Regions from separate parts of the Halomonas sp. MS1 genome, predicted to be linked through region 3. Evidence: riboswitches for the same ligand, from Rfam matches in the RefSeq annotation. Region 3 holds a riboswitch; each other region holds the start of a gene.
The links. Region 3 has a riboswitch for thiamine pyrophosphate ahead of thiM (hydroxyethylthiazole kinase). Riboswitches for the same ligand answer to the same signal wherever they lie in the genome.
Positions count from the first base shown of each region.

Region 1: it holds a riboswitch for thiamine pyrophosphate, as region 3 does, so the genes downstream of both, tenA (thiaminase II) here and thiM (hydroxyethylthiazole kinase) in region 3, are expected to answer to the same signal.
Region 2: it holds a riboswitch for thiamine pyrophosphate, as region 3 does, so the genes downstream of both, NF683_RS00855 (SLC5/6 family protein) here and thiM (hydroxyethylthiazole kinase) in region 3, are expected to answer to the same signal.

Region 1 is NZ_CP098926.1:2,686,704-2,696,489, forward strand. Features, by position in the region: gene thiC (phosphomethylpyrimidine synthase ThiC) at 1-753, opposite strand, end outside; gene tenA (thiaminase II) at 798-1,496, opposite strand; TPP riboswitch at 1,575-1,733, opposite strand; gene NF683_RS12185 (FRG domain-containing protein) at 1,961-2,767, shown strand; gene NF683_RS12190 (transposase) at 2,922-4,496, shown strand; gene NF683_RS12195 (response regulator) at 4,701-5,348, shown strand; gene NF683_RS12200 (GNAT family N-acetyltransferase) at 5,895-6,353, shown strand; gene NF683_RS12205 (chorismate mutase) at 6,454-6,768, shown strand; gene NF683_RS12210 (transposase) at 6,955-7,188, shown strand; gene NF683_RS12215 (transposase) at 7,245-7,397, shown strand; gene NF683_RS12220 (hypothetical protein) at 7,601-8,047, shown strand; gene NF683_RS12225 (YciI family protein) at 8,144-8,437, shown strand; gene NF683_RS12230 (GNAT family N-acetyltransferase) at 8,536-9,003, shown strand; gene NF683_RS12235 (GNAT family N-acetyltransferase) at 9,168-9,767, shown strand.
Region 2 is NZ_CP098926.1:177,019-186,804, forward strand. Features, by position in the region: gene corA (magnesium/cobalt transporter CorA) at 1-705, opposite strand, end outside; gene NF683_RS00855 (SLC5/6 family protein) at 740-2,128, opposite strand; TPP riboswitch at 2,118-2,225, opposite strand; gene NF683_RS00860 (peroxidase-related enzyme) at 2,325-2,906, opposite strand; gene NF683_RS00865 (hypothetical protein) at 3,106-3,801, shown strand; gene NF683_RS00870 (CoA-acylating methylmalonate-semialdehyde dehydrogenase) at 3,851-5,350, opposite strand; gene NF683_RS00875 (TRAP transporter large permease) at 5,568-6,833, opposite strand; gene NF683_RS00880 (TRAP transporter small permease) at 6,862-7,425, opposite strand; gene NF683_RS00885 (TRAP transporter substrate-binding protein) at 7,427-8,413, opposite strand; gene NF683_RS00890 (DUF3581 family protein) at 8,541-9,248, opposite strand; gene NF683_RS00895 (translocation/assembly module TamB domain-containing protein) at 9,356-9,786, shown strand, end outside.
Region 3 is NZ_CP098926.1:1,810,404-1,820,189, forward strand. Features, by position in the region: gene rpsD (30S ribosomal protein S4) at 1-427, shown strand, start outside; gene NF683_RS08190 (DNA-directed RNA polymerase subunit alpha) at 553-1,548, shown strand; gene rplQ (50S ribosomal protein L17) at 1,588-1,974, shown strand; gene NF683_RS08200 (serine hydrolase) at 2,181-3,605, shown strand; gene NF683_RS08205 (DMT family transporter) at 3,710-4,585, shown strand; gene NF683_RS08210 (DODA-type extradiol aromatic ring-opening family dioxygenase) at 4,582-5,319, opposite strand; gene NF683_RS08215 (DoxX family protein) at 5,391-5,798, opposite strand; gene NF683_RS08220 (LysR family transcriptional regulator) at 5,890-6,810, opposite strand; gene thiE (thiamine phosphate synthase) at 6,807-7,421, opposite strand; gene thiM (hydroxyethylthiazole kinase) at 7,411-8,220, opposite strand; TPP riboswitch at 8,245-8,340, opposite strand; gene NF683_RS08235 (hypothetical protein) at 8,396-8,740, opposite strand; gene gloA (lactoylglutathione lyase) at 8,985-9,518, shown strand; gene NF683_RS08245 (DUF6164 family protein) at 9,520-9,786, shown strand, end outside.

The DNA.
Region 1 (9,786 bases), 880 kb from region 3:
GTTACCCAGGTTGCCGTTAATCTTCACCAGGAAGTTACGGCCAATAATCATCGGCTCGGATTCTGGGTGGTTGATATTGTTGGGGATAATTGCGCGCCCACGGGCGACTTCGTCGCGCACAAATTCCGGCGTGATCTCTTCCGGCAATTTTGCACCAAAGCTCTGGCCAGGATGTTGATGACCAAGAATACGCTCAACTTCAGCGGTGCCTAATGTTTGGCGGCGCTGGTTTTCGCGAATGGCAATAAATTCCATTTCAGGAGTAATAATGCCCTGGCGCGCATAGTGCAGTTGGGTGACATTCTTACCCGGTTTTGCTCGGCGTGGGGTGCGCGTTAAATCAAAACGCAACTGGGCAAGCGTGGGGTCGTTAGCGCGGCGATTGCCGTACTCACTGGTGGGGCCGTCAAGGAACTCGGTATCGTTGCGCTCTTCAATCCAGGCGCGGCGCAGGGCAGGCAAGCCTTTGCGTAAATCGTTGTTGGCGGCTGGGTCGGTGTAAGGGCCAGAGGTGTCGTACACCAGTAGCGGCGGATTCTCTTCATCAATGCTGCTGGTTTTAGTGGGCGACAGGGTGATTTCCCGAAACGGCACGCGGATATCTGGTCGTGAGCCTTCAACGTACACCTTGCGCGAGGCGGGCAGCGGTTGAATGGCAGCCGCATCGACCTGAGCAGTTTCAGCTAAAAAATGGCTGGTTTTACTTTTTGAGGTCTTAGTTTTTACAGTTTCAGTTTCTAAAGTCTTCGTCATGACGGTCGTCTTCCTTCGTTGTTGATTATGGTTATTGTGTTGGCTTAATGGGTGAGGCTTTTGTCTGTTAGATCGCTGTCTATCAGATCCAGACCCATCTGCCAGAAATCGATTTCCAGACGCGTGGCGTCGCGGAAGATCTTGCTCAGCTCGGCAAAGCGGGCGGGGGTAACATCGGCCAGGCGGGCATTGAGCCATTCAAGCTCAGCCTGCATGGCGGCCTGAAACTCCTGGCTTTCGTACATCGCTATCCAGGCATCAAACGGGTTTTGGCTGCCGCGTAGGGTAGAAGGCTGAGCATTCAGCCAGTTGGCGATTTCGCCGTAGCCCACTAAGCAAGGAGCCAGCGCCACGTGCAAATCGAGCAGGTCGCCGCGATTGCCGGTGTCTAATACGTAGCGGGTATACGCCAAGGTGGCTCTGGCTTCAGGAAGCTCCGCCAGCTCTTGCTCGGAAATTCCCCACTCCTGGCAAAAGCCCACGTGCAGGCCTAGCTCTACATCCACAATGGCTTTTAAACCTTCATGGGCTTGGCGAAGATCAGCCAGCGTAGGGCTTTTATAGGCGGCCAACGCGTAGGCGCGGGCGAAGTGAATCAAAAACAGGTAATCCTGTTTCAAATAGTGGCGAAACGATGCTTCTGGTAGCGCGGCGGTACCCAGCTGGCGGACAAAATCATGCTCAATATAGGCGCGCCAGTCGTCATGGCAGGCATTAGTAAGATCAGCAAAGCGGTAGCCCATGGTGCCTCCGGGAGTAATGATCCGGAAGGTGGGCGGTTGAGATCGAGTAAATGGCGCAGAAGGTGGCGTGAAGCTAAGCCGAGGCCATCGCTTGATCCCTACGCCGGTACCCGCGTGCTCGTCATAGGAGCAGCGCATTAGCCGGATCAGGTTCAGCGGGACCAGCGCTTTGGCAGTATCAAGTGGATACGCCCTGCGCCATCTCAGCCGGATTCACCGGCACCCCGTCAAGCAGTTAGTGCCAAGCAGTCTAGGAGGACGAGAGAAGAGATGCAAGGGGCACGCGCAAGCACGCGAATTTTGGATATGCTGCCAAAATTGGCTTTGCTCTCTTGGGAATCAATGGGGTAGAGTCAAATTGGGTGGCTGCAAAACTCCAATGAATGTGCCGTCGCGTTTATTGGGGTTTTGTGGCGAGGCGTATAATCACTGTTAGTTTCCCCATGATTTTGAGACGTTAGCGAATGTATCAAGAAATAATTATTGATGAATGGAAGAAGGTAGAAGATCTTCAGCTTGAATTCTCTAATGAAATTTATAGAGGTCAAGCAGACAAGAATTGGGAAATTAGTACCTCTATTAGCCGCGCTTTAGGTGCGGAAGAAGATGATCCTAATAACTCAGAATTCTGGTTCTTAAGAGAATTTAAAAAAGGAGCAGCGCACTATATCTCTAATCTTCCAGAGCCTGATGACTATATCGGTTGGTTGGCGCTTATGCAGCACTATGGCACACCGACTAGATTAATAGACTTCACTCATTCATTTTATGTCGCATGCTATTTTGCATTAATTGGTTCAAAAGTTGATGCAGCTGTATGGTCGATAGACTTTAGCCTATTACACGATATTGGACACTCTACTTTTAGTATAAGACGTGGTAGCTTGAGAGATGAATGGGAAGATGATGTATATAGAGCCACTAATGGATTTTTAAAAAATATACTTTCCTCAGCTACAAATGCGTCAAGCTATTCAGAAAACCCCACTAAAGCTGGCATAGTCGCTATTGAGCCAATTCAATACAATTTGCGTTTAAGAGCACAGCAAGGGTTATTTGTACTTCCATTAGATATAACATCATCTTTTCTAGAAAACGTGAATGAGGCTTGCAGTGAGACTGAGCCAGTATTTAAAAAGTATATTCTGAAGAAAGAACTGAGATTCACTATCCTAGGGCACTTGAAACATATGAACATTACATCAGAAACGTTATTTCCTGGAATGGAAGGTTTTGCTAGGTCGATAGCACATAGAAGACTGGATGTATAGCTTAAGTGCAACTAACAAAGCCATTAAATTCGCTCCCTACGGTCGCCGGACGCTCGCAAGCTCGCGCCGTTTATGGCGGCGTTGAGCCTGTAGAAAAACTCCGCTGACGGCTAAGTTTTGGTAGGATCGAGGAAACAGACGAGGAGTGGTCAGCATGCCGCGCTTCAAAGCTTATAACTACGACCAGAACGCCATGGTGGTGATCAACTATCAAGATCAGCTCCAGCCAGGCACCTTTGAACACGCTGTGCACTACCTGATCGAGCACAAGCTCGACTTGTCCGTTTTCCATCCCCAGTACCGCAACGACGCGACCGGTCGGCTGGCCTATGATCCGGCCATCCTGTTGAAGATCATCCTGTTTGCCTACTCCAAAGGCATCACCTCCAGTCGTGAAATGCAGTGGTGCTGCGAGACCAATATTATTTTTAAAGCTCTTTCCTGCGATACCGTTCCCCATTTCACCACACTGGCCAGCTTCGTCAGTCGCCATGCCGATGAGATTGAAGCGCTATTCGAGCAAGTGCTGCTGGTGTGCCACGAACAAGGCTTACTGGGCAACGAACTCTTTGCCATTGATGGCTGCAAGATGTCCTCCGATGCCTCCAAAGAGTGGTCGGGTACGTTCAAAGAATTGGGCGAGAAACGGGAGAAACTGAGAGGCCTGATTCGGCATCACCTACTAGAGCACTACGCGCGTGATGAAGCTGAAACGGAAGCCGATCTGGATCGGGATATCCGGCGGGCCAAGACGATTCTCTCGCTAGATGCCGCCATGAACAAAGTTGACCGTTTCCTAAAGACGCACAGCCCAAGGATGGGGCGGGGGAAGCGAATCAAGGAAGTGAAGAGCAATCTGACCGATAACGAAAGTGCCAAAATGACGACCAGTAAGGGCACGATCCAGGGCTATAACGGTGTCGCTACGGTGGATAAAAAGCACCAGATCGTCATTGACGCTCAGGCCTTCGGAGAAGGCCAGGAACATCACACCTTGCAGCCCGTACTGGAAATGGTCGAAGCCCGTTTTAAGAAACTGGGGATTGCGGAGAATATCTACCAAAAAGGCACCGTCGTCACCGCCGATACCGGTTTCGCGAATGAAGCCAATATGAAGTACCTTCACGAGCGATGGATTAATGGCTATATCCCTGATAATCAGTTCCGCAGCCGAGATCCGAAATTCACCGACCAGAAAAACAAATACGGCAAGCGCCACCAGAACTTACCAGATAAAGGCTGGCGAGAGACGACGCCAGCTAGCGCGTTCCAGTTTGATCCAGTAGAGCTAACGTGTATCTGCCCAACCGGTGAAAAACTGTCCTATCGCGGGCAACGAGAAACTGACAATGGCAAGACCCGGGTACACTTTGAAGGGCGCTTGCTGCAATGTCGGCATTGCCCAAAGAAATACCGCTGTATGCAGAACCCGAGCTCGGCCGACCATCGCAACGGTGCAGGGCGACAAGTGTCTTTTATTATCGAGAACAAACGCTTACCCAATTACAATGACTGGATGAAGCATCGGGTTGATAGCCCCAAGGGCAAAGAAATTTACAGCCATCGCATGTCAGTCGTGGAACCCGTCTTTGGCAACATTGGCACAACGAAAAGACTGAACCGCTTCAGCCTTCGGGGTAAGCAAAAGGTGCAAGGCCAATGGCAGCTCTACTGCTTGGTTCACAATATTGAGAAGTTGGCGAATTACGGCCACTTGGCCGCGTTATGAAGGGCTTAGAGTGGAGTAAGTTGCTTTTTAAGAGCAAAAGGCCGTCTTCAACAAGCTTTAGCTGGGCGCTCAAGTGGCTAAATGCCGATATTAAGATGACTCAGCCAGATGACCGGCTGGGTAAATGAATAAGGACAACTGGCGGTGGAAATGGCTCGAAATCGGGTTTTTCTACAGCCTCGTTAGCTGTATAAGGGTCAACCAATGGAGTCTTTATCTAAACTTATTTCAGCGCTAGCCTCTCTTGCATGGCCAGCTATATTTGTTCTATTGATTTATAGATTTCATAATCCGATTCAAAAGCTTATCGAGTCTGCACGAGGAAGAAAGTTCACAATAAAAGTTGCTGGAAATGAGCTCACTATGGAAGAAGCCTCTGAGCAGCAGAGAAAGATACTTAATGATATGCAGTCTCGGTTGGCAGAAATAGAAAAGCACATAGAAAAAAAAGAAAAAATATCGCTTGGCAATGAGTCTAGGCCAGAGCCAAAAAGTAAGAGAATTCTATGGGTTGATGACAGCCCAAGAAACAATAGTTACTTGGTGGCTGCGCTTACTGATATGGGGCACTCGGTGGATATCGCGCTTTCCACGGATAAGGGCGTCAGTAAATTCAAAGAACGCTACTATGATATCGTTATATCAGATATGGGAAGACCTGAAGATGAAAAAGCTGGGATCACGTTGGCAAAGGCCGTTCACTCAATAAGGACAGGAGTCCCTTATTTTATCTTTTGTGGCGGTTGGGCTGCTAGGAATCTGCGTCAAGAGGCTTTGGATGCCGGTGTTTCAGAGATAACTTCATCTGGAACAACATTGTTGAGTCACCTTCCACTAGATAATGGCAGCTAACACCTATGAGCCTTCTGTCTGTCAATAGGCCGTAGTGTTTTTATTGGCCGCGTAAGCGGTCAATATGAAGTCCCTGAGCCAGTGATCCTACTTCATCTGTCATCGTTGGCTGTGAATGGCTTACAGCAAACACCTATTGAGGCTCTCTTAGTGTGATCGTTAATCACTGCCAGACTAGGTTGCTCCCTGCAAGTTGGTCTGGGGCACTAGACATTCATCGGTTAACCAGCATCTGTCCTATTCAAACAGCGGGTTACTTTATAGTCCCAGTTAGTTTCAGGTTCAGCGCCGGTGTAAGCTCACTCGCTCAGGGTATTGGTGCACGCCAGCAGGATGGATAATCAAAGCGACGGGCTTCGAGTTGGGTGTAGTAGAAGCAGGGTTTTAGGTCTGAATAACCAGTCAGCACGACGTCACCCCTAGTTTCAGCACACTCCGTAATGATCCAGTTAGACGTTGATCATCATCCTGCTGCGTGACTAACTCGTTAAAAAGCGTTGTTCATCAAACACCTTTTCGTTTTTTAACATGCGACGTCACCCCCTAATGAAAGTTGCATACAGGATAGCAACGCCTGACGATACGGCCGAATGCATCGCCTTGAGAGGAAAAACGAGAGAAAATGCGTTCTCTGTCGAACAATTGGAAGAACTCGGTATTACTTTAGATAGCTGGAAAGCAGGAATTAGCGATGGCTCCTTACCGGGTTACGTTGGTGTTTGTGAAGGGAAGATTATTGGCTATTGCTTCGGTGATAGCCGCGCTGGAGAAATTGTTGTCTTGGCACTATTACCAAAATATGAAAGTAAAGGTGTTGGTAAAGTACTATTAGATCAAATGATTGAGTCTTTCCACTCTATAGGATTCGAAAGACTTTTCCTCGGATGCTCATCCGATCCGAAAACTCGTTCATATGGTTTTTATAGACACCTAGGCTGGCGCTCCACTGGTCTATTTGATGATGCGGGCGATGAGATACTTGAATACTTCACTAATAAAAAGTGAATTTATAATTGGCACTAACAAATCGTTCGCTTCGCTCACTGGGACGGGCTAAAGCGCGCCCCTTAACCAAACGTTATGGTCGCCTACTAAGGAGAGTACTTTGAGCAAGGCAGTAATTTGTAACTCACTCGAAGAAGTTCGTGAAAATATCGACAGGATTGATCGTCGAATCGTTAGCCTGCTGGCAGAGCGTGGCGGTTATGTGAAGCAAGCCGCTCAGTTCAAGAAGACAACCGACGACGTAAAGGCACCTCAGCGAGTTGAGCAGGTAATAGCAAAGGTTTTGGCGTTGTCGGCTGAAGAGGGTGCTATACCTACAGTCACCGAGGCGGTCTATCGTTCAATGATTTCGGCGTTCATAAATGCAGAGCTTACTGAGCATGCTGCACTAGTAGGCGCCGGCGATCGACCATAACCAGATGTTCAAGCGGATGCCCTACACTCCGCAGCTCTTTTGTGCCATTCGCTTCGCTCATTATTTGGCACAAAAAATCTGCTGCGTTCCGGTCACCGCTTAACTTGGCGTTGAGCCTGTAGAAAGACTCCGCTGACACCTAAAAGTTTTGGTAGGACCGGGAAAAATAGATGAGGAGTGGTCAGCATGCCGCGCTTCAAGGCTTATAACTACGATCAAAACGCCATGGTGGTGATCAACTACCAAGATCAGCTCCAGCCAGGCACCTCTGAACACGCTGTGCACTACCTGATCGAGCATAAACTCGACTTGTCAGTTTTCCATAAGACAAATACGGCAAGCGCCATCGCAACGGTGCCGGCCGATAGGTATCTTTTATCATCGAGAACAATCGGTTGCCCAATGACACTGATTGGATGAAACGGCGAGTGGATAGCCCCATGGGCAAAGAAATTTACAGCCATCGTATGTAAGTCGTGAAGCCCGTCTTCGGCAACATTGGCACAACGAAAAGACTGAACCGCTTCAGCCTTCGGGGTAAGAAAAAAGTGCAAGGTCAGTGGCAGCTTTACTGCTTGGTGCACAATATTGAGAAGTTGGCGAATTACGGCCACTTGGCCGCGTCATGAAGGGCTAGGAGCGGGGTAAGTTGCTTTGTGAACCCACCAGGCCGTCTTCAGCGGGCTTAAGCTGGGCGCTCAAGTGGCTAAATGCCGATATTAAGATGACTCAGCCAGATGACCGGCTGAGTAAATGAATAAGGACAACAGGCGGTGGAAACGGCTCGAAATCGGGTTTTTCTACAGCCTCGTTAGGCATTCAAGGAGGAAAGATGCATTCTGCAAGTAATAAGTATCTTCTGGCTGCGGCATTATGTTGTTTTGCTGCTGCACTTGCTCATCTGGGCTGTATTATATTCGGAGGCGATTGGTATCGTTTCTTTGGTGCAGGCGAGCAGATGGCTCGGATGGCTGAGCAAGGGCTTTGGTATCCGACAATCGTCACCTCTATCATCGTATTGCTACTTCTGGTTTGGGCGCTTTACGGCCTGTCGGGTGCAGGTGTAATTAAACGTTTACCTCTGACAAAATTGGCGCTAATCGTCATTGCCAGTATATTTTTAACTCGTGGCGTTTCCTTCGTCGGATTAATGCCAATGTTCCCAGAAAACAGTCTGACGTTTTGGTTAATTAGTTCTGGTATATGTTTGTTTATTGGCGGCCTGTTTGCTCTAGGTTCTTGGCAGCAGTGGTCAGTTTTAGGTGTAGAAAATGCCTAACAATACGCATCACTCGCTCCCGTTGGTCGCTGGGACGCCAACCCGCTGCGCGGCTCGTCGCCCGTGTGCTTTACGTTATATGAAAAGGAGAGTTCAGTGTTTGTAGTATCTCTAACGTACAAAGTAGAATTATCAGAAGTGGATAAGCACATAAATGACCACATTGCGTATCTAGAAAAGCATTACGAAAAAGGTAATTTCATCGCTTCCGGTCGCAAAGTACCAAGAACCGGAGGAGTAATACTTGCCCACGCAGAAAGCCGAGAAAAATTGAATGCCATATTGCAAGAAGATCCTTTTTTCAAAGCTGATGTGGCAAGTTACGAAGTGACTGAGTTTGTTCCAAGCAAGGTAGGCGAAGGTTTTGAGTCGCTTGTAAATCTCATATAACAATCGGCTTCTGTCGGACAGTCAAAAGCTCCGGCCAAAAATCGGCCTCCACTTTTTCCTGCCGCAGAGCCGAGCATTAGAACACTTTGGAAACCACGGTGAGTAATTTAGACTTGGCTCTGCTAGCCAATCATCCCGAGCTACTGCCAGCACTTCGAGAAATGTTTGAGTGCGGATGGCCGGAGCATTACGGTGCGCAGGGTAGGGGAAATGCAGAAGAAGACCTGCTGGCATATTCCAATCACAATAAACTTCCTATTGGGGTTGTTGCGATGCAGGATGGTTCTGCGCTTGGTATCGCGGTATTGAAGGCTAAATGTGTTTCTACACACGACCACCTCACCCCTTGGATGGGTGGCGGCATGGTACTCCCTCAGTACCGGCGTCGTGGAATTGGCGCAACATTGACTGTTGAGCTTGAAAGCATCGCACGCAAGCTGGGATACAAAAAAATCTACTCCGGCACAAGCACAGCAAACAGCCTTCTGGAGCGAAGTGGCTGGTCGTATATCGAAACCGTGCTTTACGGAGGGGATAACGTATCCATCTATGAGAAAGCGCTCTAACTCAGGCGTTGCGGCTGTAGAAAGGGCCAGTGGCAGTTATACTGCCTGGTGGATAATATTGAGACGTTAGCGAGTTATGGTTATCTAGCTGAATGCCGATATTAAGATGACTCAGTCTGGTTAAGCGTTTGCCCCACCTTCCAAGAAGATAGTTGAGTATACACATGGCCTTTATCGCACCTATCACTCTCACTGCGCATGGCGTAACGCTTGAGCCGCTCTCACTCAATCACGAAGCCGGTTTGCGCGCCGCCGCTGCGGATGGCGAGTTGTGGAGTCTGCGCATTACCTCGGTGCCCGCGCCCGATGAGACACGTAGTTATATTGATACCGCCTTGAAAAGCCGCGAGGAAGGCCATCGCTTTGCTTTCGCCGTGATTGAAGAGGCGAGTGGTAGGGTGCTTGGCACCACGAGTTACCATGATATTTTGCCCAACGTAAAACGCGTTGAAATTGGCTACACCTGGTACGCCAAGCGGGTTCAGCGTACGCATGTCAACACCACCTGTAAGCTACTGCTATTGACTCACGCTTTCGACACATTGGGCTGTAACGTGGTCGGTTGGCGTACCGACAACTTCAACTTTGCCAGCCAACGTGCGATCGAGCGCCTGGGCGCGAAGAAAGATGGTGTCATCCGAGGCCATGCGATGCGCCGCGATGGGACCATTCGCGATACAGTGATGTATAGCCTGAGCAGGGGCGAGTGGCCAGAGGTGTGCTCACACCTCAACTACTTGATCAGCCGATCCTGCGCCCAGTGAGATTTATGGTGTGAGACTG
Region 2 (9,786 bases), 1.6 Mb from region 3:
CAGTGTATATAGGCGCTCAAAGCGCTCCTCTACATCCGTGATGGCATGCAGCGTTTCACTTTCTCCGCGTGGCAGATGGGCATAGTCATAGGCAGTAAGCTCTTGGGTAATGCCTTTGTGGTAGCTAAAAATACGGCGCATCTTTACCAATCGTGAACGATAGGCGGTGATTTTCCGCATCAGCACATCATTACCAGCCTCTAAAAGCTCATCTTCTATATCGCTTAGCTCACTCTCAAACTCCAGTAAGCTATCGATGTAGAAGCCTGCTGAGATGTACATAATTTTCAGCGCGACACGCTCGGGAGATAGCGCCAGCAGTGTTTTTCCGTGCTCACTAAAGAGCCGTTCAATACTAAGCGCCTCACCAGCGTGCAGCGTGATTAGAAAACGCTCTCCAATAAAGAGGCACACCTGCTGAGGCACAAAGTTTAGCTGAGCATCAAAAGATGAAATACCTCGGTAAATAATCAGGGTATGGTGCTCAAACTCTTCAATTTTCGGCGGATGGCGCTCTTTGTGGGCATCTTGAATTGCCATTGGATGACAATCAAAACGCTCCAATAGCTGGCGTTCACTCTCCTCAGGCTCACCTTTCATGTCTATCCATAGGTGGCTACCGGGCGTCGTTTGCCAGTCATCAATGAGGCGTTCATCGCCTTCGCGCACATCGCCTTCTGATGTCGTTAGTAGGCTGCGAATCATGATCGTCCCTGTTAATTTGGCTCACGGCTTAACGTTACGGCCTAACGCTTCGTCGATTAGGCAGGTATGCCAGTGTAACGCTGACGACAATAGACGCCAGTAACGCCCCTAGAAAAGGCCCTAACGTTGGGATACTGCCTGGAAAGGTAGCCGCCATAATGCCAGCCGTAACGCTTCCCTGGCTTAGCCACCCCGGCAGTATTGCCCCTGCTAATCCAGCCATGCCGCCACCAATCGCCGCCACTGGCGTCATACGTTGCCACAGGCCAAGCAGCACAGGCACCACGATGGCAGCGCAAAGTAAGTCGGCTATCAAGAAGAGCCGTAGAACTGACAATCCTTGCAGGGCAATAAATACCACCGGCACCATCATTGCGACCGTTATCCAACGTGCGGTCGTTAAAGATGTTGCATGTCGTTCACCGCCACGCCCGACTATCAGCGACGCTATACCGTTTTGCAGCGTATCGACACTTGAGGTCACTAGCGTGACTGCTAACACCAATGCAGGTAACGCCACCCAGGCAGGCGCATCTGTTAACAGCGCAAAGAAAGGAATAGGTGGCTCTCCCAAAGCAACACCGCTCATGGCGGCCATGATGCCGATACCGCCGATCACCATCACAACCAGTACGGTCAGCCCGCCGCCTAGCCAAGCGCCTCGACCTAAGCTCTGGTCATCCTGAGCAGCCCACACACGCTGCCAATAGCCTTGGTGAAAAAGATTGGCGGCGGTCACCGCAATCACAAGCGTCAGGGCAACACTCAGCGCGCTTGCGATAGGAATAGAGGGCATGACGGCGTCATTCGGCATGGCTGGCAGCCGCCAAATCGCAACGCTACCCACAGCCAATAACAGGGCTAGCAAAAGCCATGCCTGCCAGCGATCCGTTGCGAGGCTTGCGCGCAACCCACCAATCACCGTATACACCAAGGTAGTGAGCGCAACGCCAATAATCACTAGTGCAGGTGGTACATCGGAAAGCAGTGCGGTAATAGCACCTATCGCCGTCAGTTCCGCTGCTAAAAAACAGCCCATGTAGGCTACGGACACCAGCAGCACCCAATGACGCACCCCCTTGCCGTAACAAGCGTGGGCGAATTCGGCAATGCTTCTGCCTTCTGGCAATGCGCGACGAATTTTTGGTCCGTACAACCCCAACACGATAAACGGCAGCGCAGAGCCAATGGCATAGCCTGCCAACGCTAACGGACCAACAAAGGCACCAATTTCAGGCGGCGCAAACAGAATCCAGGCGCCCATTCCCGAGGCTAAAAAGGAGAAGCCAAGTGTGGAAGCGGTTTGCGAATTTCGTGCCGTGACATAGTCATCAAGCGATCCCTGCACATGACGTGCACGCAGGCCCAGAAAAGCAAAACAGAATAGCGCCGCACCAAGTACGGCTGACGTTAGGTAAGGCATGTCGCACTTCCTCCGCCGGTATGAACCGGATCAGGTTCCAGGGTCTGCGCAGTGCGCATTCTCAGCCCAACAGCTGCGGGCTCCCCTGGCGACAGTGAATGGAGACGCTATCCTCGGTGAAAGCGGCTCGTTAGTAAAGGCTGGGCGTTAGTAAAATTTATCCGTGAGTAACGCCTAGATGTGCGTCTGTATCCTGCTAACGCGGTAGGCGGCCCATCAAATAAAACTCCTCATTGGGGGGCGTACCCGTCATGGTAACTAATCGATTCGACATGCCGAAAAAAGCAGCAATGGCGCCAATATCCCAACAGTCCTCTAGCGTAAAACCTACTTTCTCTAAGGTTGTTTGCCACGTGGCAGAGAACTCCCCAACTTCAATCCCGCAGTGCAATGCAAAATCCAGCATGACACGATGGCGTTCGCTTAGCCCTGCCGCTAGATGATTGATAGCGACATTGTCAGCGACTAAAGGGTCTTTACTATAAATTCTCAATAGCGCGCCATGGGCAACAACACAATAGAGACAACGATTGCGAGCACTGGTAGCCACAACAATCATCTCTTTTTCAGCTTTAGTCAGCGTGTCGGATTCACGCTCCATCAAAGCATCGTGATAAGCAAAAAAAGCGCGAAACTCCTCAGGGCGATGCGCCAGCATTAAGAACACATTGGGCACAAATCCCGCCTTGCTTTGCACTTTTAATATTGCATCGCGAACATCGTCAGGCAGTTCATCCAACGTTTCTGGTACACGGAAACGGCTAAGTCGATTAGTCATCGTTACACCTCATTTGCTGATTAAGCTTTAAATTTTTGTTTTGATTAAACAATCATGCTGTTGGATAACGCGATTCGGTAACAAAACACTAAACAAAGTGACTTTCAATCGTGGCTAACGCTGTCCATACTCTCAACTATTCAATGACCTATAAGCCGTGCAGTAAATGCAGCAAACGGCAATTAACAGGGACACCAAAATGCATTATTCCGAAGCCAAAGAGCATACGCCTGGGCGCTTGCATACTCTTTTTGCCGACCCTTATTGCGCGTTTAAAAACGACACCGATGAGCGTCAGCTGCATATCCGGATAATGCTGCACACCCTTCTGGCACTGCCTATGCATCACGCGCGTGCCACGCTCCGGGTTATCCATGGCTGGGAAAACGGCGGCTTCGAGCCAAGTGATCTAAAGCACAAGGACTTCCCGCTTGCCTCTTTAGATGATTTCCACCGAGTGGTTAACGAGGTCTCCCCGAACCCTCAAGAACACGAGACGTCGTTAAGCGCTAGCACGCCGCTCCTCTCAGCACCACTGGCGAGCATATTCGCCAGTGCAGAAGCCGATGGCATCATCGTTTCTGACACGCTGCGCAGCACACCTGCCCGCTGGCCTGCTTTGAAAGGCGGTTTAGCCATTTATACGCTCTTCAAAATGTATCATCGCTTAGTTTATGGCGAAGATGATAACTACCGCTGCTCTCAGTGTGAAACGCCTGATGGCCTGCGTGAGCTGCATGAATTTCATCTTGAAGAAGGCGAATTTGCACTGTTAGTTCCTCACAACGCAAAAACGCAAACGGCCACCCCCACCATTCTCGTTATGCACGCCAGTCAGCTTGGCCCTATCGGCCAACTCCTAAAAAGAAGCCTGCCGTTATTTCAGAATACTTAAGCCGAAACGTTAAAAGCCCCGCTTATCGCGGGGCTTCTCCATGGTGCAATTAACTCAACGAAATAGTGCTATTAATACCGCTAGATACATTTTCTGGCTCAAACCAGCGGGCAGTGACCGTTTTGGTCTGCGTCCAGAAGGTAATTGCCTGCTTGCCATTCGGCCCCAAGTCGCCAAGCTTGGAAGCTCGCGAACCCGTAAAACTGAAGTAAGCGACGGGTACAGGGATCGGCACGTTGATACCAATCTGGCCTACGTCGATATCCGTTTCAAAGCGCCGTGCTACCCAACCTGAGTTGGTAAAGATCGACGTACCGTTGCCGTTAGGGTTAGCGTTGATAAACGCAATCGCGTCATCCAGCGTCTCCACACTGACCACGCATAGCACTGGGCCAAAAATTTCTTCCCGGTACACCGTCATATCAGCGGTCACATCGGCAAATAGAGTTGGGCCAACAAAGTTGCCGTTTGGATAGCCCTCTACCGTGCAACCACGGCCGTCCACCAGCAGCTTAGCGCCCTCTTTCTCACCCGCTGAAATCAGGCGTTCAACGCGCTCTTTCGCTTGTGGTGAGACAAGCGGCCCTAGGTCTGCATCGCGCTGAGTGCCAGGACCGACTTTCATGCTGCGCGCGCCTTCCTCAATATCTTTCAGCCACTCTCGCGCTTCACCGACTAGCACGACAACCGAGTTAGCCATGCAGCGCTGGCCAGCAGCACCAAACGCCGAGCCGAGTAGGCTATCAATCGCCTGACTGCGGTTGGCGTCCGGCATTACAACGCAGTGGTTTTTAGCTCCCATCATCGACTGCATACGCTTTCCAGCGGCGGCGGCACGGTTGTAAAGCAAGGAGCCCACATGGGTCGAGCCAATAAACGAAAGTGCTTTAATATCCTGATGGTCGGCGATTTGGTTGGCAACATCAGGACCGCCATGAACCACGTTTAAAACGCCGGCGGGGACGCCCGCTTCATGGGCAAGTTCAACCAGTCGCATGGTGGAACTAGGGTCTTGCTCAGACGGTTTCAGGACAAAGGTATTTCCCGTTGCGATGGCAAGCGGGAACATAAAACAGGGCAGCATAATCGGGAAGTTGAAGGCGGTAATGCCCGCGCCAACGCCCAGCGGCTGGTGCATGGTGTAAACATCGACTTCATTCGCGGCGTTTTCCGCCAGTTCACCCAACTGCAGCGACGTAATTGAACAAGCGTGTTCCACGACCTCTAAACCGCGCCCTACTTCACCTTCAGCGTCAGGCAAAGTTTTGCCGTGCTCTTCGGTGATTAGCGCGGCTAATTCAGCGGTATTTTCGCGTATCAGTGCCTGAAGTTTCAGCATGATGCGCATGCGCTTGCCAAGCGGCACTTTACGCCACCCTTTAAAAGCTGTTTTAGCGCTGGCAATCGCACGTTCCACCTCTTCGGCGGTACAAAATGGTACACGGGCAACCACTTCCTGAGTCGCAGGATTGACCACATCACGCCAATCCTGGCTTTGTGACATGACTGGCTGGCCATCGATATACATAGGGATTTCACGAACGGACATGACTTCCTTCCTCAACGTTGTGTTTGTTATGAGACGCAAAGATGAACCCTAGGGTATATCAGCAAGTTGACGTAAACGTCAATTAGCCACTTGATAAAGAGTTAGCCAGCTCAGCGCTGAGCAAGCAGCCAGGGGCTGATGTTCCGCCATTAAAAGGCATCATAAACGCCGTGGAGAACATCAGTTCTGCTAGAGGTTGAAATGGGTGTGATAGCGATTAACGCTGGATAAGCCCGTTGGTTAACCACGGCAACCAGGCGAGAAGAACAAGGGTCACTAACGTTGCTAGCAAAAACGGCAGCAGCGAGCGAAATATTTTAAGCGGCGACGCGCCGGTCATTGAGGAAGCGATAAACAGCCCTGCCCCTACGGGGGGCGTTAACAACCCCATTACCAGGGTTAAACACACCACTACACCAAACTGATAGGGGCTAATAGCGAATTGGCTTTGGGCAATGGGCATTAAAATCGGCACCACTAAGATTAGCGCCGCAATGCCATCAATCACCATTCCCACTAACAGCAGTGCGCCAATCACCAGTAGCAAGAACACGAAGGGGTCGCTGGTCAACGCGGCAATCCATGCGGCGGCCATTTGCGGAAGCTGCTCATAAATCACCACCCAGCCAAACACGCCAGCGGCGGCAATCAGCATAATGACCAACCCCGCATTAATCGCTGTGCGCGTTAGCACCTGGGGTAACTGGCTTAAACGCAGGTCACCGTAGACAAAGCGGCCCATGATTAAAGCCGCTAGAGAGGCCAGCGCAGCCGACTCGGTTGGCGTGGCAACCCCCCACAAAATACCGCCAATAATGATCACGGGAATGAGCAGTGCAGGCAGCCCCCAAAGCAGGTCATGAAGCGCCTGAGAGCGAGTAGGCCACTGGCCTTTAGGGTACTGCTGAACCAAACCTACCAAGGCAATCACGATAAAAAAGCTGGTTCCCAAAAGCAGCCCTGGCAACAACCCAGCAATAAACATTTCCGCAATAGGCACTTGGGCCATGACGCCAAACAACACAAACAGCATGGAAGGTGGAATAATCGGCGACAGTAGCCCACCCGCGGCGGTAATCGCTGCGCTGTAGGATTTGTCATAACCTTCCTGCTCCATTGCTGGCACCATTGCACGAGACATAATGGCAATTTGCGAGGCTGCCGAACCAATAATCGCCGCCATCATCATGTTGGCGACTAAATTGATATAGGCGAGTCCACCGCGAAATCCTCCTACTAAAATGCGCGCTAGAGCGATTAAACGGCGGGTTAAACCGCCTTCATTCATTAATTCGCCCGCCAACATAAATAACGGAATCGCCAGTAATCCATAGCTTTCAATGGCGCTAAACAGCTGCTGTGGATACGAATCAAACAACACCGTATTGCCTGACATCTGGATATACCACATGGCAGTCAATGCCAGCACTAGCGCAATGGGCACAGCGCCGAGCAACAGCAGCAAGAAAACAGCAATCGTCATAAACGTACCGTCAATAGGGTAAGCAGGATTAGCGTAGCGTTTTGGCGGTGGGTGCTTGGGTCGGCGTTCGCCACTGTTTGAGTGACTGGATAAGATTCGTCCAGCCATGCAGGCTAAGGGAAAATGCAAACCACGGCACAATTAACCACGCCCAGAATTTTTTAATGCCAAGCGTGGAAGTGTTTTCAGCGTAAATAAAATTGAATGTTTGCCCTTGAAAAGCACGGGTATCAAACCCCGCTTGCACCAGTGCAAGGGGCTGATACCAACGCCAACAAAGCCACGCTAACAGCAGGGCAAATAGCAGCACCATGGCATCTACCCAGACACCTATCAGTTTCCGGCCGGTTTGCGGTAGCAGATCACTCAGCAACGTGACCGCTATCCCCTGGCGGCGTTTAAACACCGTGGCGGCTATCAAAAAGGTCATCCAAATCATGGCATAAATCGCCAGCTCGCTAATCCAGTAAAGCGGGCTACCTAGCGCGCGAAACGCAATATTGGTGAGAATCAGACAGGTAACCGCCGCCGCTAAAGCAGCGGCGGCAATCTCTTCACAGCGTGCAAGCCCTGATGAAAAACGTTGCAGCATATTACTCGTCACGTAACCGGTCAGCTTCGGCGCGTAACGTTTCTAACATAGGTGCCTTAGGCGCCCAGATGTTTTCCCACTGTGCAATGGCGTCAGAGAAAAACTCAGCATCCGCTTCAACGATGTTGATATCCAAGGCGCGAATTTCCTCTTCCTGAGCGGCATCCTTCTCTTCAAAACCCACCAGCACGTTCTCTAGATGCTCAGCCATCGCAGTATCAATCAGCTCACGATCTTGTTCAGAAAGATCGCGCCATACTCTCCCAGACACGACGCCCACCATAGGGAACATCATATGGTTAGAAATCAGCAGGTTTTCCGCCTGCTCGTAGAATTTCAAAATCAAAATAGAGTCGAAATCCATATCAATGGCATCGACCTGACCGTTAGCCAGCGCGTCATACACTTCTAATAGCGGCATGGGCGCAGGGGCAGCACCCGTGGCCGTATAGAAATCCCGAATGGGCTCGAAAGGGGTAATACGTAAGCGCTGCCCCTGCAGATCGTCGGCGCTTTCAATAGGGTCACGGCTGAGCACTTGGCGCATGCCTACCATGCCGTAGCCAACGCCAATTAAGCCGACTTCTTGTGGCATTAATTCGAGTAGTTCCCCAGCCGCGTCAGAACGCAACAGCCGTGCCGCGTGATTAACGTCATCGACCAAGTAAGGCGCGTATAGTGCGCCAAAATCTGGAATACGGTTGGAAATTTCGGCAATCGTCAAGAAAGCCATATCTAACGCGCCGGTTTGCAGTTGCTGAACCATTTGCGCTTCATTGCCAAGCTGCTGAGCTGGAAAAACACTAACGCTATGCTCACCACCAGAGCGCTCGTTCAGTGTTTGGGCAAAGGCTTCTGCCTCGGTAGACCATAGATGCTGTGCGGGCGTGATAAGACCGAGACGAAAATCCCGCGCCTGAGCACTCATGGCTGAAACGGCAAGCGTAGCTGCTGCGCAGGCAAGCGTAAGCGTTTTGATACGGTTCATGCAAAGCCTCTTGTATCCAGCGGAAGCGCCTAAAGCGCTTCGCGCGTTTTTTTAATTGATAGGCTTTGAGAATACCTTAGCGTTAGCGTTAATGGCACCCACCATTACGCTAACGCAACGACACCACCTACACTGCTTCGTAAGCCGCCTTTAAGCGGTAGAACTCATCAACAATCGCTGCCATTTCAGTCGCGTCGTACTCACATAAGCCACTAACCACTAGTTTCTTCGAGCCCACCCCAACCGCTTCTCCAGCAGACTCAATCGAAAACTCAAGTAAGGCATCGGCACGCTTACCTTGAACCTCTAACGAGGAGCTTGTTAGGGCTAAGTTCGGCGAGAAACCGTCTAGACGCTCTAAGGAAAACCCCATGCTGTCGTAAATAACCAAGGGGCGCTTGGGGTTAAACATTACCCCATGCTGCTCCATCAAAGGCTTTAAGTAGTGAGGAAAATTTTTACCTGAAAACGCCACATAGCAGCGGGCAAACGCTTCAACAGCCGCTTCATCGTGAGTTACCTCTCCGCCACGCGTCACCTGCAGGTAGCACTTGCCCCCTTCATCACAGACAAGTAGATCACCATTCGCTTCTTCACTAAACTTGAGAGGAGTGTCAGCTCCCACCATATTGGTGAAGCGAAATTCCATTTGTCGCGACAACCCAAACTTCACCAGCACCAGTGTAAATAGCAGGTCTCCAGGTACGCAAAAACGGCGCGCATCTGGATTGTGAATCGGGTTGTAATCGCCGGCCACGCCTTTGGCGAAACGGCTGGCCTGCTCAGCAGAGATCACAACATACTCTCCGCGTTGCGCGTAAAAATCCTTGAACATGGCTTTGCTGCCTGCCTAGCGTTGAAATCGAAAACCCATTACGGCCCCACGACGCGCATAATGCCATAAAACACGCGCCGACAGGAGTCATCTGCAAGGAAGCCCGTATGCCAAAAGAGAGCCCTAGGTCAAAACGTCTACTCCGCCTCCTGATAATCACGCTGTTAAGCGCTTTGGTAGCGACATTAGTATGGGTACTTGGCAGTACTTGGCTGCTAAATAGTCAATGGCTACCCAAACGGCTGTCTCAGATTGAGGGGGTCGAAGTGCGCTGGACGAATGCAAACAGTCTGCATCCAGGACGCTGGGAGGTAGAGAACCTTTACTTGGCACGGGAGGACGACAGCTTACCGATATCCGTTGAAGCCCAACGTGCAACGCTTTCGCTGTCGTTACTAGCACTTCTGCGCGGCGAGCTGCACATACAGGCACTCGATGCCAACGGGCTTCGCCGCTTGACCATAGGCGATATTGCTCTCGAGGCACAAGGCCAACTGCAGGTGGCGGATACCCAGTTAAGTCGCGCTGCATTAGCCGT
Region 3 (9,786 bases):
TGGCGTACTCGAAAAGCAGTTCCGCAACTACTACAAAGAAGCCGCTCGCCTGAAAGGTGCGACTGGTGAAGTATTGTTGCAGTTGCTTGAATCCCGACTGGATAACGTCGTCTACCGCATGGGCTTTGGCTCGACTCGCTCTGAAGCGCGTCAGCTGGTCAGCCACAAGGCGATTTCCGTGAACGGCCGCACCGTTAACGTTGCTTCCTACCAAGTGAAGCCCGGTGACGTTGTTTCTGTTCGCGAAAAGGCGAAGAACCAAGCACGTATTCAACACTCGTTGACCATTGCGGCCAACCGTGGCGATATCGCTTGGATCGAAATCGACGCCAAGAAGATGGAAGGCACTTTCAAGGCTCTGCCTGAACGCGGTGACCTGACTGCCGACATCAACGAAAACCTGATCGTCGAGCTGTACTCCAAGTAAGCAGTTTGATTTACATTTCTGCTTCTTGAGACCTGGGCGGGGTAGCCAAGCTAACCGCCCAGATGCTCTTGAGTAGTGTGCTCTAGAGTACTCAGTATCCGTTTGGCAGCCTGAAAGGTGTTCATATGCAGCGTTCAGTGACAGAGTTTCTTCGTCCTCGTGACATCAAGGTCGAAGAAATCAGCGCACATCATGCCAAAATCGTTCTCGAACCGTTCGAGCGCGGCTTTGGTCACACCCTGGGGAATGCACTTCGTCGCATTCTGCTTTCGTCCATGCCCGGCGCTGCCGTGGTAGAGGCTGAAATTGCCGGTGTAGAGCACGAATACAGTGCGCTCGAAGGGGTGCAGGAAGATGTCATCGAAATCCTCCTGAACTTGAAAGATGTTGCGATCAAGATGCACAGCCGCGATGAGGCGGTGCTCTCGCTGAACAAGCAGGGCCCAGCTGTCGTCACCGCTGGCGACATTGCGCTTGATCATAGCGTCGAAATCGTCAACCCGGATCACGTCATTGCTCATGTCAATGAAGGTGCCGAGCTGAAAATTCAGCTTAAGGTAGCGCTGGGTCGTGGTTACGAACCGGCTGACGCTCGTGGCTCTGATGAAGAGACACGTGCAATTGGCCGCCTGCAGCTGGATGCCACCTTCAGCCCTGTTCGCCGTGTTTCCTATTCGGTTGAAGCCGCTCGTGTTGAGCAGCGCACCGACCTCGATAAACTAATTATCGATCTGGAAACCGACGGTACACTGGATCCGGAAGAGGCTATCCGTCGCAGTGCGACCATTCTGCAAGAGCAGCTGGCCGCCTTCGTCGACCTGGAAGCTGATAAAGAGCAGGAAGTCGAAGAGGAAGAGGATCTTGTTGATCCTATCCTATTGCGCCCCGTAGACGATCTTGAGTTGACAGTTCGCAGCGCTAACTGCCTAAAAGCCGAGAATATTTACTACATTGGTGATCTTATCCAGCGCACTGAAGTTGAGCTGCTGAAGACACCGAATCTTGGTAAAAAGTCTTTGAATGAAATCAAAGACGTATTGGCAGCGCGCGGCTTGTCCCTCGGCATGCGGCTGGAAAATTGGCCACCCGCTAGCCTGAAGGACGACAAGGCCTCCGCGTGAGTGTCGACTCGAGTCCCAGTTTGGTAAGGAATTACAACCATGCGTCATCGTAAGAGTGGTCGTCATCTGAATCGTACCAGCTCGCATCGTCAGGCCATGTTCAAGAACATGTCTGTCTCGCTGGTCGAACATGAAGTCATCAAGACAACCCTGCCTAAGGCCAAGGAATTGCGTCGCGTTATCGAGCCGCTAATTACCCTAGCCAAGCAGGATAGCGTTGCAAACCGCCGTTTGGCATTTGCCCGCACGCGCTCCAAAGAAGCCGTCGGCAAACTGTTCAACGAGCTAGGTCCGCGTTATGCCGAGCGTCCGGGTGGTTACATCCGCATCCTCAAGTGCGGTTACCGCACAGGCGACAACGCGCCCATGGCGTTCGTTGAGCTAGTTGACCGTCCGGTTGTTGAAGAAGCAGCGGCAGAAGAGTAAGTCTCTGCGTTGTTGCTCAACAAAATGAAAGCCGACCCCTTAGGGTCGGTTTTTTTTTGGTCTATGCATTTCATTGCGTTTTCAACTTTTATACTGCTTTCTTAATTCACTTGAAGAGTTACCGTGCTAGTCTTAGATTTCTTAGTGTGGCAAGTAGATTAATGGTTGGTAGTGTGACATCACAGCAAAACAAGAAAGGGGCATGTATGGCAACAAGGGGAATATGCGCAACGATCGTCGCGCGTTGGTGGCTTCCGCTGTCGTTAATGGTATTGCTGCTAAGCACGATATCGAGTGCTCATGCAAATCCGCGTTATGCTGGGATTGTTGTGGATTTGGAAAACGGAGAGGTGCTGTACGCCGAGAATGCCGATGAGCGTCGCTACCCCGCATCGTTAACCAAAATGATGACGCTTTATCTTACATTTGAAGCATTGGAGAGCGGCCGGCTCAGTCTGAATCAGCCGCTTCCTGTGTCTGCTCAAGCTGCCGCCATGCCTGCTGTAAAACTGTGGCTTTCTGCAGGTAGTACCATTCCTGTTGATTCTGCTATTCGTGCGTTAGCAGTGCGCTCTGCTAATGATGTTGCCGTCGTGGTGGCTGAAGCGTTAGGTGGTAGCGAGCAGCGTTTCGCTCAGCTGATGACCGCAAAAGCGCGCGAGCTAGGCATGAATGCCACCACGTTCCGTAATGCCTCGGGTCTACCTGATGATCAGCAGGTCACCACGGCACGGGATATGGTGACACTCTCTGTGCGCGTGATGCAGGACTTCCCACAGTACTACCACTACTTTGGGCTCCAGGAGTTCACCTATCGTGGTACCCGGCACACCAGCCATAACCGCTTAGTGAAAAATTACCCCGGTGCAGATGGCCTTAAAACCGGCTTCATTCGTGCATCTGGTTTCAATGTAGCGACAACGGCCGTCCACGGGGATCGCCGCATGGTCGGTGTTGTTATGGGTGGCTTTAGTGGGTCATCTCGTGATTCTCATATGGCCAACCTGTTAGATCGAAGCTTTGCTCGTGCAGCGCTGCGTGACCAGCAAACATGGCTGGCCAATACTACTTTCTCTAGTGAGTTTATGGCTTTCTCTGGCTCTGGCACCCCTAGCCAACGCCCCATGTCGACACCGCCAGCTTCTAATCGCCCTGTCATGGCCAGTAACGTAACGATTTCGAATAATACAGCGGCTTCGAATAATTTGGCAGCGACAACACTTTCTCCTTCACCAGCGCCTGCACCGGCTGTTGAAATTGAAGATCGTCTCGCGCGCTCTATGGAGACACCGACAAGCAGTCCGGTTAGCCATACATCAAACTCGGTGAATACGTTTATTGAGCGTGAACGCGAGTTGGCTGCTACGCCCCAACGGTCTGTTACTGCTGGTGATTGGGGTATCCAGGTAGGTGCTTTTAGCCAGGAAGCACGAGCAGAGCAGTTGGCACGTCAGGCAGCTCAGCGATTGCCTCATGAAGTGGGAGGACGGGTTGCCATCGACACCATAGCTGGTCAAACGCCGGTATTCCGCGCCCGTGTTGTCGCCTTGGACGAAGCGCGCGCCAGGCGCGCCTGTAGAACGCTCCAGGCGCAGGGGATGGAGTGCATGGTGGTCAACGCAAGTTTGTAAAGCCACGTTAGATCCGCAACCCCGCCAGTGACACATTGGCGGGGTTTTTTATTAGTTGTTTAACCCCGGCTGATAAAGTGTCCGAAGGGCAAAAGGAGAGCGTCGTGACAACGTCGTTAAAAGGTATCCTATGCATGTGCTTAGGGGTTCTGTTCTTAGCGCTTGGTGATGCGGTATCGAAGTGGCTAGGCGAAGTCCATTCGCCGCTACAGATTATTTTCTTTCGTACGCTCGTGTCATTACCGCTCATTGCCCTGTTGGCGCATTTTGCAGGCGGGTTGCGCAAGTTGCATACCAAGCGCCCCCGTGTACACCTTCTCAGAGGATTGATTTATACCGCCACCATGGTGTTCTTTGTCTGGGGGCTAACCCTGTTACCACTCGCAGAGGCTACGGCAATCGCTTTTGTGGCGCCCTTGTTTGTAACGTTGCTTTCAGTGCCGTTGCTTGGCGAACGGATTGATCCACCCGTATTAATAGCGTCGTTAATTGGCTTTGCTGGCGTGCTGATTGTGGTTCGCCCCGGTGGCGATGCGTTCCAGCTCGGCACGCTAACCCTCTTGGGAGCAGCTTTCTTTTACGCACTGATGATGATCACTGCGCGGCGCTATGGTGCTCGGGAGCACCTGTGGGCGATGGTGTTCTACATGACGTTAGTGCCCTTTATCATCACGGCTCTGAGTTTGCCCTGGGTTTGGCAAACCCCAGAGCCCTGGCACTGGCTTGGCTTTTTGGTCTCGGGTGTTTTGGGTATTGGCGCGACCGCGTTTATTACCCTGGCATTCCGCTTTGCCCCTGCCGCGATTGCCGCTCCCTTTGATTACACCGCAATGCTGTGGGCGGTGCTGCTTGGCTGGTGGTTCTGGGGAGAGCTGCCGGATCTGTGGGTATGGGTGGGCAGTGTGCTGATTATGGGCAGCGGGTTGGCAATTGCTTACCATGACCGCCGCACGACGATGAAGCCTCGCCCAACGGCTTAAGCGAACTGATAGACATCCATTGCCAGTACGCCATGTTCAATGCTGTGGTGTAACTGAGTTGCATCACCACCTGCCCCCATGGCCACCAGCAAGGGCTGAAAGTGCTCTGGGGTTGGGTGGTTTTCCAGCGCTTTTGGAGCACTCTCCCAGTGGAGCAATGCCTGGCGATCATTGGCTGCAATGTGCTTGCTCACCCACTGGGCAAACTCATCTACCCAGGCGGGGGCGGGGCTGCCCTGGGGAAGCGTTTCATATAAGTTATGGGTCAGGCTGCCCGAGCCAATAATCAGAACCCCTTCTTTTCGCAATGCTGATAGGCGTTCGCCGAGCGTGACTAGCGCGTCATTTTCCCAGCGCACAGGTAGCGACAGGGAAACGACCGGTACATTGGCCTCCGGAAACATCAGCGAAAGTGGTACCCAGGCGCCGTGATCAAGGCCGCGCTCTACGCGTTCGGCACCCAATAACAGCGCAATTTGTTCAGCCAAATCAGGGTTGCCAGGAGCCGGATACTGGCACTCGAAAAGAGCTTGTGGAAACCCGCCAAAGTCATGAATCGTCTCTGGTTGTGCGCTAGTACTGACCTTGAGCGTAAGACTCTCCCAGTGGGCTGATACGACGACCACCGCACGAGGGGAGAGGCGCTTCCCCAGCTCGCGTAGGAAAGCGTGGGCCGGCGTTTTATTCAGCGCCAGCATGGGGGAGCCATGAGAAATATACAGGCTGGGTAGCATCTTAGTACCTCCGTTAGCCTATAGGGGGCTAATGATGCCCGCACAAGCCGAAGCCAATGCGGGCAGAGCGGTTAAGCGAATTTGCGGCTGACAACAGCGCTACCGCCACCTAGGCCTGCCTGTACCACCAGAGCAATCGTCCAGAAAATAGGGAATTCCCAGCCACCACCCGGGTTCGAGAACAGCCAGCCATTACCCAGGTGTACCGAGGCTGCACCTAACAGTACGGGGACTAGAGCAAGGCTTACCCAACGAGTATAGATGCCCAGTAAAAGTGCTAGGCCACCACCTACTTCGGCAGCAATGGTTAAGTAAGCAAGAACACCTGGTAAGCCCAGGGATTCAAAATAGCTGACAGTGCCTGGCAGGGTGAAGACAAACACCTTAAGCAAGCCGTGAGCTAAGACCATCACGCCCAAACTGATACGTAGCAAGGCGGTGGCATGGAGGGTGAGTGGTGAAGTATTAGTAGTGGTCATAGCGGTCTCTCTTAGTCGCGAGCATCACGTTGGATGCGATAGTGCCACTTTACAGATGAAAGCCACTGAGATAATCCACTGTTCTTGCACTTCACTGTTGCGATAAAGGCGACAATCCGAGCTCGATTTCCCATACTGGTGGGTCACCCCACGCCGCCGCCAACAACTCAATGAAGCGCTCTACTTTGGCAGGTAAATAGCGTCGGGCTGGGTAAAGCGCATGGATGTCTAGCAACGCCGGCGGTAAGTTCTGCAAAATCGGCACTAAGCGCCCGCTCGCAATGCTATCAGTCACTAAAAAGCTGGGCTGTTGCGCTATCCCTAAGCCTGCTTCAGCTGCATGCGTCAGCATATCGCCATTATTACTCTCTAGGGGGCCAGAAATACTGAGTAGTTGATGGCCAATCCGCCAATCGCCACTGTTTTGGCCGCTTCGGTAGCGAAGGCAGCGGTGAGATGCCAAGTCTTCACTAGTCAGCGGCGTGCCATACTGGGCGAGGTAATCAGGTGATGCGCAAAACAGCATCCGGCACTGAGTGAGCCGTCGCGCCACTAAGCTAGAGTCGGGCAGGTTGCCAATGCGAATAGCGACATCGTAGCCCTCTTCCAGCAAATCAACGCGGCGGTCGTTTAGATCCAAACGCACCTCAAGCCCTGGGTGCGTTTGCATAAACTGTGCAACCAACGGTGAAAGATAGCGTGTGCCGAAGCTCATCGGGCCATTGATACGCAGCCGCCCGTTCACCGTACTGGTACCACTGCCGATCTCTGCCGCTGCCTCGTCCAAAGCGACCAAAATGCTTTGCGCGCGAACGAGATAGCGTTCGCCTGCTTCCGTGAGGTGCAGCCGCCGGGTGGTGCGCTGAATAAGCCGAGCACCCAGTGCCTCTTCAAGCGCCATCACTTGGCGAGATACCCGCGTGCGAGAAAGGTCTAGCGCCTCGGCCGCGCGGGTATAGCTACCCAGCTCAGCGACCTTTACAAACGCCGCGATATGGTCGAACTGGGTCATTGCGCGTGGAATGCCTGTGCAGCCAGGCGGGGGTCTGGCTGGCCACAAATAGCAGAAATAACCGCAACACCGTTTGCCCCAGCGGCTTTCACTTGAGCAATGTGTTCAGCTTTTAACCCGCCAATCGCGACGCTGGGAAGTTGGCACGCATTGGCAAGCTGTGCCAGCCCATCAAAGCCAATGGGCTGGGCGTGGTCTTGTTTACTGCCAGTCGAAAACACGGGCCCTAAGCCGACGTAATTGAGCAATTCGACAGGTGCCTCCTGAAGTTGGGCTGGGGTGTTAATTGAAAGCCCGATAATGGCGTGCTGGCCGAGCGTGCTTCGCGCTGCTTGAACAGCCGTGTCGCTTTGCCCGAGATGTAAGCCATCCGCTTGGCTGGCGAACGCCACGTTCAGGCGATCATTAATGATCAGAGGGACGCCACTGCCTGCCAACATCGCTTTGAGACGCTTGGCCTGGGCGATCATGTGCTCGTCACTAGCGTGTTTATCGCGTAATTGCACCATGGTAATGCCGCCCTGCACAGCAGCTTCAACCGTTTTTTCCAGACCCATGCCAGCGCATAGACCCGCATCGGTGACTAAATAGAGTGAAAGATCAAACGGCATGCACCGCCTCCCATTGAGCAAGGGTCGAAAGGTCGTCAGGGGATAACTGATACAGCGCGTCCAATAGCGCCACTTGGAAACTGCCAGGGCCTTGAGCCTGCTCGCCTGCACGGCTTCCAGAGATGCTGAAACACGCCAAGGCGGCCAAGCTGGCCTCCAGCGGCTGCTCGTGGTTTGCGGCCACAAAGCTTGCCACCAGCGCACTCAATCCGCAGCCCAAGGTAGTCACGCGAGGCATGAGTGCGTGCCCACCTTTAAGCCGATAATGATTCGTGCCATCGGTAATGAAATCGCTCTCGCCAGTGACCGCCACCACGCAGCGATGTTGCTGTGCTAACGCAATGGCAGCGGCTGTAGCTTCTTGGGTGCTAGCAGTTGCATCGACCCCACGCCCTTGGCTGGCTAATCCGTTAAGTACTTGAATTTCTGAGGCGTTGCCACGAATAACGCTAGGCTGATAAGCCAGCAGCGTCTCACAAACACGCAGGCGAAATGCGGTAGCACCAACAGCCACAGGATCAAGCACCCACGGAATATGGTTTTCATGAGCAGTGCGCGCGGCGACTGCCATGGCATCAGCCCAAGGGGAAGAGAGGGTGCCAATATTAATCGATAGCGCGCCAGACATAGCCGTGAACTCCGCCACTTCTTCTTGAGCATGCAGCATGGCGGGGGAAGCACCTGCCGCCAATAGCAAGTTAGCGGTGCTATTCATCGCCACATAGTTGGTAATGCAATGTACCAGCGGTGTGGCAGCGCGCATATCGCGGAGATAATCGCCGAGTGGGCGTGAAGGCATAATATCCTCCCGGCTGGGAGGTGATGCAGCTGCACCACGACTCCCTACGCCGGTGTTATCCGGTTCAGGTTCAAAGGGTGCTTCTCAGCCCGTTAAGCAAGGGCGCCCCTGTCGTGATGGTACTATCCTTGGCTTAGATCAATCTGTAAAGCCTGGGCAGCGCGATGAGCAACTATCAACGAAACGAGATGCGTGTTCCGTAGGTGAGCATCTCATCAGGCGTCATCGCTTTACCCTCAACACCAATCATTTCATCGCCACACTGGTCGGCAAACGTAAGCACTCCATGCGTGAGACCCAGCTGTCCAAGGGTGTCGCGAATTTCACCGGTGCCCAAAAACGTGCTGACATGACCCTCAGCATTGGTTAAATCAGAGACACCGTTCGCGTGATGGAAGCGAACCTTATAGATACCATCCATTGATTCAACTTCCACAATCGGTGAAAAGCCATTGTGTATGGCACGGGCTAACTGCTTTAACGTTATGTGGTCACCGAGGGTCATATCAATCGCAGTCATGGAAAACTCCTGTGGACGCCTCAAAGGTGGGGCATCGCTCATGTTGCGGGAACTGCTTTTTGTAAAGTTTATGAATAATAAGTGTAGGGTTTTTGTTTAGTATTGCCAGTGCGCTTAATGTGACACTGCGTTAGTGAATCCTACATGCTTGTAAAGGCTGGTATTATGGCTCTAAAGCCCTCATGGTAAGCGGTAAGTGAGGCTCAATGGATTCAATGATCAGCATTAGCGACAGGAGAGCAAAATGAGTTTTCAAGGCGAACAACATTCCGGCGTCGCGCCCGTAGCGCCGCAAACCCAAGGGTTTCGCTTAAATCACACCATGCTGCGGGTGAAGGATCCCGAACGCGCGCTAGCGTTCTACTCCAAGGTCTTTGGAATGCAGGTGCTACGCCGATTGGATTTCGAAGAGATGCAGTTTTCGCTCTACTTCCTAGCCAATATAGAAAGCAGCGATAACGTGCCAGAAGATACTCAAGCACGCACTGCCTGGACCTTCAGTCAGAAAGGCTTGCTGGAATTGACGCATAACTGGGGCACAGAAGATCAGCAGGATTTTGCCTATCACGACGGTAACGCTGAGCCTCAAGGGTTTGGTCATATCTGCTTTAGTGTGCCTGACTTAGAAGCTGCTCAAGCATGGTTTGATGAGCATGAGGTAACGTTCATCAAGCGCGCGGACCAGGGTAAGATGAAAGACGTTATCTTTGTCAAAGATGCAGATGGCTACTGGATCGAAGTGATTCAGGCAGACCGCATGGCAGCCATGGGCGACTAATATGGCCCACTTGCTGTTTCGGCTACGCCACGTGACCGATGAAGAGGCGTTGGAAGTACGCCAGTTGCTCGATGAGCAGGGCTTTGATGTCTATGAAACCCAGGCGGGCTTTTTTCGCCTGGGTGTCGATGCCATTTGGCTGCGTAACACCGCTCAGCGCGAGGCCGCTGAAACGGCATTGGCGGCGTATCAGGAAAAGCGCCAAGCTAACGCGCGGCGAGAGCACGAAGAAGCGGTTGCCAGTGGCAATGCACCAACATTATGGCGG